DNA from 2 places in the Micromonospora sp. DT231 genome. Region 1 is predicted to be linked to the other one. Evidence: riboswitches for the same ligand, from Rfam matches in the RefSeq annotation. Region 1 holds a riboswitch; the other holds the start of a gene.

What was found. A riboswitch is a leader RNA that binds a small molecule or an ion and turns the genes downstream of it on or off. The one in region 1 is predicted to bind S-adenosylmethionine.
Region 2: linked by a shared signal. The riboswitch ahead of ACPXBU_RS27190 (aminotransferase class V-fold PLP-dependent enzyme) and the one ahead of thrC (threonine synthase) in region 1 are both predicted to bind S-adenosylmethionine.

The regions. Positions count from the first base shown of each region.
Region 1 is NZ_JBNCNO010000009.1:295,488-299,515, forward strand. It holds gene ACPXBU_RS23575 (ArsR/SmtB family transcription factor) at 1-217, opposite strand, end outside; gene ACPXBU_RS23580 (DMT family transporter) at 309-1,277, shown strand; SAM riboswitch class I at 1,451-1,586, shown strand; gene thrC (threonine synthase) at 1,597-2,883, shown strand; gene ACPXBU_RS23590 (GNAT family N-acetyltransferase) at 3,206-4,028, shown strand, end outside.
Region 2 is NZ_JBNCNO010000013.1:14,649-18,676, reverse strand. It holds gene ACPXBU_RS27205 (GroES family chaperonin) at 1-29, shown strand, start outside; gene ACPXBU_RS27200 (hypothetical protein) at 123-290, shown strand; gene ACPXBU_RS27195 (PrsW family intramembrane metalloprotease) at 315-1,796, opposite strand; SAM riboswitch class IV at 1,820-1,940, shown strand; gene ACPXBU_RS27190 (aminotransferase class V-fold PLP-dependent enzyme) at 1,987-3,252, shown strand; gene ACPXBU_RS27185 (FUSC family protein) at 3,267-4,028, opposite strand, start outside.

The DNA.
Region 1 (4,028 bases):
TGGTGCCGGCGGCCCGGGTGCGGGTCAGGCCGGCCTCGCGCAGCACTTTCAGGTGGTGGCTGCGGGTCGCCTTGGAGACGCCGAAGTCGAAGCTGCCGCAGGTCGCCTCGCCATCTTCGGCAAGCGCCCGCACGATCTTCAGCCGCACGTCGTCGGCGAGTGCGGCCAGCACGGTGGTCACCGGTACGTCGGTCAGGTCGGGTTCGTGCGGCTCCATGTGACCAGTGTAACCCTTGTTCGACAACTATCGAACAAGCCCCTATGGTCGGTGTCGTTGGTTCGACGATACTCGAACATTGGAGCTGACGATGCGATCCCGTGCCGCCGCCTATCCGCTGCTCGCCGTACTCGGCTGGGGCGTGATGTTCCCGGTCCTGGCCAGTGCGCTGACCCGGGTCGACCCCCTCAACCTGACCACCGCCCGTTACCTGCTCGCGAGCCTCATTCTGGTCGCGATCCTGCTGCTCCGCGAAGGTGCCGGCGCGCTGCGGCACGGCGGCCGGACCGGCGAGATCGTGCTGCTCGGCGTGGTCGGCTTCGCCGGCTTCAACGTGCTCACCAACCTGGCGCTCGAACACGCCGCCCCGCAGCAGATCGCTCTCTTCGTGGCCACCACCCCGCTGATCACCCAGTTGGTCCGGTGGGCCCGGGACGGCGTACGGCCGAAGCCGCTCCTGTTGGCCCTCTCCCTGGTGGCGCTCCTCGGAGTCGGCCTGGTGATCACCCGCGGGAGCCTGGCCGGGCTCGGCCAGTTCGGTCTCGGTGGGCTGATGATGATCGGAGCGGTGCTCGGCTGGGGCATCTACACGCACGGTGCCAGCCGGTTCGGCGACTGGTCACCGCTGCGCTTCACCACCCTGACCGCCCTCGCCGGCACGGCGGCCATGCTGGCCGCGAGCATCGGCGCGGACGCCGTCGGCTGGCAGCACGCGCCGGCCGCCGCCGACCTCGCGGCGGTCACCCCGCAGTTGGCGTACGCCGTGGTCGTCGGCGCGGTCATCGCGGTCCTGGCCTGGAACACAGGTGTGCAGCGGCTCGGCGCCGCCAACGCCGCGCTGTTCATGAACCTGGTCCCGGTCACCACCTTCGCGGTGCAGATCGTCCGCGGCTACCGCCCGGAGCCCATCGAGCTGGTCGGAGCCGCCATCACGATCGGTGCGCTGGTCGCCGCGAACCTCGCCACCCGTGCCCGGATCCGGCCTTCGTCGCCGCCGCAGTCGAGCGCCATCACGGACCGGATAGCGGTGGTCGATCCGGTCGCGGTGAGCGCCCGCTGACCCACCCGCCGGCGCCCCGGGCCCAGCTGGCCCTGCTTGCCGCCCTCGGCGCCGTGGCGATCTACCTCGGGAAGCGCCGCCGCCGGTGACTGGCTGAGTTGTTCGGCTCACAGCGTGGGATCCGCGGTGGAGGCGGCGGACATAGTTGCCTAGACTCGACAGCACAACTGCATACCTCATCCAGAGGGGCTGAGGGATACGGCCCGACGACGCCCCGGCAACCACCCCGCGCGCTCACCGCTGAGCGACCCGCGGGGCAGGTGCCAATTCCGTCCCTGCCGCACCGTGCGATGTGGGGAAAGATGAGAGGACTCTCGACATGACGTCGACGCTCGCCGCCTCCGGCATCGACACCTCCGCCAGCCCCGCCCGCGCCCTGGTCTGTCGCGCCTGCTCGGCCCGTTACCCGCTCGTCGCCCAGCACGCCTGCTACGAGTGTTTCGGCCCGCTGGAGGTCGACTACGACACCGCCGCCCTGGCCACCGTCACCCGCGAGCAGATCGAGGCCGGCCCGGAAAACATCTGGCGCTACGCCGCACTGCTCCCCGCCGGTCAGGACCCGGCCAGCCGGGTCACCCTCGACCCGGGGCTGACCCCGCTGGTGGCGGCCCCGCGCCTCGCCGCCGAGCTGGGCATCTCCGCGCCGTTGTGGGTCAAGGACGACAGCGGCAACCCGACCCACTCGTTCAAGGACCGGGTCGTCTCGGTGGCGCTCACCGCCGCGAAGGCGCTCGGTTTCACCAGGTTCGCCTGCGCGTCGACCGGCAACCTGGCCAACTCGGTGGCCGCGCACGCCGCCCGCGCCGGGGTGCCCTCGGTGGTCTTCATCCCCAGTGACCTCGAGCAGGGCAAGGTCATCACCACCGCCGTCTACGGTGGCGAACTGGTCGCCATCGACGGCTCGTACGACGACGTCAACCGGCTCTGCGGCGAACTGGTGGAGACCGACGAGTTCGAGGACACCGCGTTCGTCAACGTGAACGTCCGGCCGTACTACGCGGAGGGCTCCAAGACCCTCGGCTACGAGGTGGCCGAACAACTCGGCTGGCGCATCCCGGCGCAGGTGGTCATCCCGATGGCCAGTGGCGAGCTGCTCACCAAGATCGACAAGGCGTTCTCCGAGTTGGTGGAGATCGGCCTGGTCCAGGCGCCGGCCGGCGGCTGGAAGGTCTTCGGCGCCCAGTCCGCCGGCTGCAACCCGATCGCCACCGCGTTGCACGCCGACACCGACACGATCATCCCGGTCAAGCCCACCGGCATCGCCAAGTCGCTGAACATCGGCGACCCGGCCGCCGGCGTCTACGCCCTGGAAGCGGTCCGCCGCACCGGAGGCTGGATGGAGTACGCCGACGACGACGAGATCCGCGCCGGCATCCGCGACCTGGCCCGCACCACAGGCGTCTTCGCCGAGACCGCAGGCGGGGTGACCGTCGCGGTGCTCCGCAAGCTCGTCGAATCCGGCCGGCTCGACCCGACCGCGGAGACCGTCGTCTTCAACACCGGCGAGGGCCTGAAGACCGTCGACGCGGTCGCCGGACAGGTCGGACCGACCCACCACATCAAGCCCTCGCTGCGCGCCGCCCGCGACGCAGGTCTCCTAGGCTGACCCGCCCGCGACCCGCTCACCGGCCGGCCCGTGCTGGGTTGGCTTGATGGAGGGGGTGGGGGTCGTCCGGAAGGGGGAGCGAGTGGATCAGTCGTGTAACTGGGATTTCGCTGTGAGTGTGGAAAACCCACCCCCGCGGACTTGACGGCAGGAACCGGACGGCGCAAGATGCTCCGTGCGGGAGGGCATTTCGCCGAAGACTTTTGAAGTTCTTACGACCCAACGCCGGAGGCGTTGTGCGAGTGCCCCTCCCGACCACGTTCGATCGGGCCAGCGATTAATCGCTGGCCCGATCGCTTTCCCGAGGCGCAGGCTCAGCGGCATGAGCATCACGATCGCGTCGTTCGACGGCACCGACCGAACCGCCGTCGACGAGGCGTACCTGATCGGTGCGGCGGCAAAAGACGTCGATCTGCCGGACCTGCCGCCCTTCTGCCGGCGACGCTTCGACGCGTTCTTCCACACACCGATGCCCGGTACCGAGTCGCTCTGGGCGCTGGCCCGGCTCGACGGGGTGCCGGCCGGTTTCCTCCAGGTCGACCTGCCGTACCTCGACAACCCCGACAACGCCGGCGCCGAGCTGACGGTGCATCCGGAGTTGCGGCGGCGGGGCGTCGGTCGGGCGTTGCACGAGTACGGGGTGCGCCTGCTCCGCGAGCGCGGCCGTAAGCGGGTGGTCGCGATGGCCGTCTCCGCGCTGCCCGGCGGGCCTGCCCGAAGCGGGGCGGGCGACGCGTTCGCCGCCGCCACCGGCGCCCAGCGGGCCCTCGCCGAGGTGCGCCGCCGGCTCGATGTCGAGGAGATCGACCGGCTCGCGCTGCGGGCGGCGCTGGCCGAGGCCCAGCCGCGGGCCGAGGGCTACCGGTCGGTCTGCTGGCAGGGGGCGACCCCGCAGGAGTACGTCGCGGACATCGCCTACCTGGACGGCCGGCTGTTCACGGACGCGCCCATGGGGGACGTGCAGTGGGAACCGGAGCAGGTGGACGCCGAGCGCATCCGTGGCAACGAACGGGCGTTGGACGCCCGGGGCCGGCGGTGCTACCACCTCGGGATGCGTCATGAGGCGACCGGTCGACTTGTCGCCTGGACCCTGCTGGACGTGGGCGCCTCCGCCGACTGGCACGCGTACCAGCAGATCACCATCG
Region 2 (4,028 bases), on a different contig from region 1:
AGAACGACCCCACCGGCCTCTACCTCTGACGCACCTCCCCCGGCCACCACGCCGCCCCGCGCATCGTTTGCCCAGCCGCACGACGGGAAGCCATCCGGCGACCGTGGCCCTGGGGAGGGACGATGCCAGTATTCGTGAAGAAGCTGTTGACCTGGGGCAGTGTCGCGTTCCTGATCTACTTCATGGCCTTCCGGCCGGACGGCGCCGCGCAGATCTTCAAGGCCATCGGGGGCGCGCTGATGGCGATGTTCCAGGGCTTCGGTGACTTCCTCACCTCCCTGATGACCTGAGACCGCCGGCCGGGGCGCCTGCCGTCAGGGGTGACCCGGCGGCCACGGCGGCGCCGAGCGCGGACCGGCCCAGCCGGGCGGGCCATAGCCCACCGGAGGCGGTGGCGCGGGGGCCAGCACCACCGGGATCGGCACCACCGGCTCGTCCGGGGCGTCCACCGGACGCTGGGTGCCGTCCGGGAAACGCAGGTGGTAGCGGCTGCCGTCCCAGATCCCCGTCGGGGCCTGCGGGTCGCGGCCGACGAAGAACGACCGGTACGCACCGATCGCGTCCAGCAACTCCCGTTCCTCCCGCGCGGTCCGTTCCTGGTCGGCGGGCTTGCGGTCCAGGCCACGAAGCGAGCCGTCGCGCAGCAGGGCCAGTCGGGTGGCCGCGGACTGGTAGCCGCGCATCGCCCGCACCCCGGCGTCGCCGGCCACCCGCCGCGCCCAACTGCGGGCCGCGTGCCGCCGGCCGAGACTGCTCAGCGCGGCCACCTCGGGTGGGCTCAGCCACCCGGCGCGTACGTAGTCCGGCAGGGTCCGCTCGGTGAGCCTCCCCTCCCAGGCGCGCAGCCACACCGCGAGACCCACCATGCCGAAGAAGACAGGCACCATCAGGCCCAGGAAGCCGTACAGCATGATCACCGCCTCGCCGGTGGCCTGGGTCAGCGTGGGCAGCAGGTTCCACGTGCCGTGCAACATCATCGCCAGCAGCAGCCCGCCGATCGGGGCGAGAACCCGGACCCGGCGGTCCGCCGTCCGGGCCGCGATGCCGAGCCCCACACCTGTCATCGAGGTGAAGAGCGGGTGGGCGAACCCGAACAGCAGGATCCGCAGGATGAAGATCCCGATGACCTGGTTGATGCCGGTCACCGGGCCGTACCGGTCAGCTCCGGACGCGTAGCCCAGACCGCCCAGGTAGAGGATGTTCTCCACCATCGCGAAGCCGACCGCGGACAACCCGCAGTAGACCAGGCCGTCGGTGATCCCGGACCACTCCCGCCGGCGGAACACCAGCAGCAGGATCGGGCCCAGCGCCTTGGTCAGCTCCTCGATGAACGGCGCCACCAGCACGCCGGTGAGCGCGTCGGGCAGCCCCCAGTCGGCGAACAGCCCGGCGGCGAAGTCGTTGACCGTGAGCGAGGCGGCGGTGGAGACGAACGCTCCCCAGGCGAAGCAGAAGATCAGATATTTCAGCGGCTCGGGTTCGTACCGGTCCAGCCAGAGGAAGCAGGCGACGAGCACCGGCACCGGCAGGATGGCGGCGGCCACCCCGATCACCAGGGCCTGGACGCCGAGCGACCGGCCGAGCGTGAAGACCATGTACACCGCGCAGGCGGCGATGAGCAGCACCACCGCGGCCAACGCCAGGAACCGCCGCCAACCGAGCCGGCGCAGCGGCATCCGGGGCGCCTGGCCGACGGACGGGGCCGCGGGCGCGGGCGACGGCGGCAGGGGCGTACCGGGCGGGGTGTCGGCCATGCGGTCAGCGTAGCCATCCGCCGCCGGCTGGTCCGGTCGCATCGGTTGCCGCTATGCTGCCGGGAGGTCACGAGTGCCAGCGTTCAGCCCCGGCTTGCTGGCCGGCAACCCTCGTCGAGTTCGCGGTGGGGTGCCCCGGGTGATGACCGGGCCCAGCCCGATCGGTGTGCTGGGCAAGCGCGGACCCCGTCCCGATGCCGCACCCGGGGTCCCTGACCCCGGAGGTTCCGGCGTGCCCGTCACCCTCGTTCCCTCGCTGCCCACCCTGCCCACCGTCGCGCCCGCGTCGGTGCCGCTCGACGTCCTCGGCGTGCCAGGTGAGATCAACCTGGACTACGCGGCGACCGCACCGTGCGCGCGGGCCGCCGCCGACGCGGTGTCCGAGCTACTGCCCTGGTACGCGAGCGTGCATCGCGGCGCGGGCGCGCTGTCGCGGCGCTGCACCCTCGCGTACGAGCAGGCCCGGCAGACGGTGGGTGACTTCTTCGGCGTCCGCGCCGACGATCACGTGATCTTCACCCGCAACACCACCGACGCGCTCAACCTGCTGGCCCGGTCGCTGCCGGCCGGCACCACTGTGGTCACCTTCGCGGGCGAGCACCACGCCAACCTGCTGCCCTGGCCACGCGGTTCGGTACGGCTGCCCGTCCCCGCCGATCCCGCCGGGGCGGTACGCGACCTCGCCGCCGCCCTCACCGAGCTGCGCCGGGGCAGCAACCCGGCGCTGCCGGTGCTGGTCGCGGTGACCGGTGCGAGCAATGTGACAGGTGAGCGGTGGCCGGTCGCCGAGTTGGCCCGGGTGGCACACCGGCACGGTGCCCGGATCGTGCTCGATGCCGCGCAGCTCGCCCCGCACGCCCCGGTCGACCTTCTCGCGCTCGACGTCGACTACCTGGCCGTGTCCGGTCACAAGCTGTACGCGCCGTTCGGTGCGGGTGTGCTGATCGGCCGGGCGGACTGGCTGGACGCCGCTCCGCCGTACCTGGCGGGTGGGGGCGCCACCAGCCACGTCGGCCCGGCCACCCACGACGTGACCTGGGCAAGCGGTCCGGCCCGACACGAGGGTGGCACCCCGAATCTGCTCGGCGCGGTCGCGCTGGCGGCCGTGTGCGCGGCGCTCGGCGCGGCCGACCGGGTCGCGCTGGCCGCCCGCGAGCAGGCGCTGCTGGCGCGACTGCGCACCGGTATCGAGGCGCTGCCGCACGTGGTGGAGCTGCGCACCTTCGGCCCGGACGCGCCCCGGGTGGGCATCGTCTCGTTCGTGGTCGCCGGCTGGGACTCCGCCGACGTGGCCGCGCGGCTGGCGACCGCGCACCGGATCGGCGTACGCGACGGGTTGTTCTGTGCCCACCCGCTGGCCCGGCGGCTGCTCGCCGAGGCGGCGGGGCGTACCGGCCGACGGGACCTGCCGCCCACGGCGTTACGCGCCAGCATCGGCCTGGGCAGCACCGTCGAGCAGGTGGACCTGTTGCTCGCCGCGCTCGCCGAGCTGGGCTGAGGCGCGGTAGACGGTCAGCCGACGGGCGGGGCGGTCGGCGGTTTCGGCGCCTCGCCCGGCTCGGCCGGCTCACCCATCGGGCGTTCCTGCTCCCCGAAGGCGGTGCGGATCCACCGGTTCGCCTCCTCCTGTTCGATCCCGGAGGCCACCAGCAGGTCGCTGGCGGTGGTTCGGATCTGGGCGACGACCACGCTGCCGGAGAAGCCGACGCCGGCGCCGTACGCCCGGCCGGCCTCGCTGACGGCACGCAACGACCGTTCCCGGGCCTTCTCCGGTTCCTCACCGGCGGCGAACTCGTGTTTGAGCAGCCGGACCGACTCGGCGAGGTGGCCGATCGCGTCCGGCATCGGATCGGGCACCGGCTCCTCGTCCTCGATCAACGTGACGGACCGACGGATCAGCGTGCCGGTGTTGCGCATCGCCCGGTCGATCGGGTCGGCCGCCTCCGCGTAGTGGATCAGTTCGCTGCGGCGGTGCCAGCGGGCCGGGGAGAGGGTGGCGGTCTCCTTCGCCCCCTCGATCGCCTCGGCCAACGTGGCCAGTTCCTCCTTGTTGTTGCGCAGCCGGTCCAGGGCCCGCTGGACGGTGGCGCGGTCCCGGCCGCGTAACCCGTCCGCGGTGGCGTCGAGCTGGGCGGCGAGCAGGTCCAGCGCTGGCCGGGCGGCCCGGTTGATCACCCGGAGCGGGTTCAGCGGCAGCAGCACGGCGGTCACCAGGAGCGCGACTCCACCACCGAGGAAGGCGTCCACGAAGCGCGGGATCTCCAGATTCTGGGT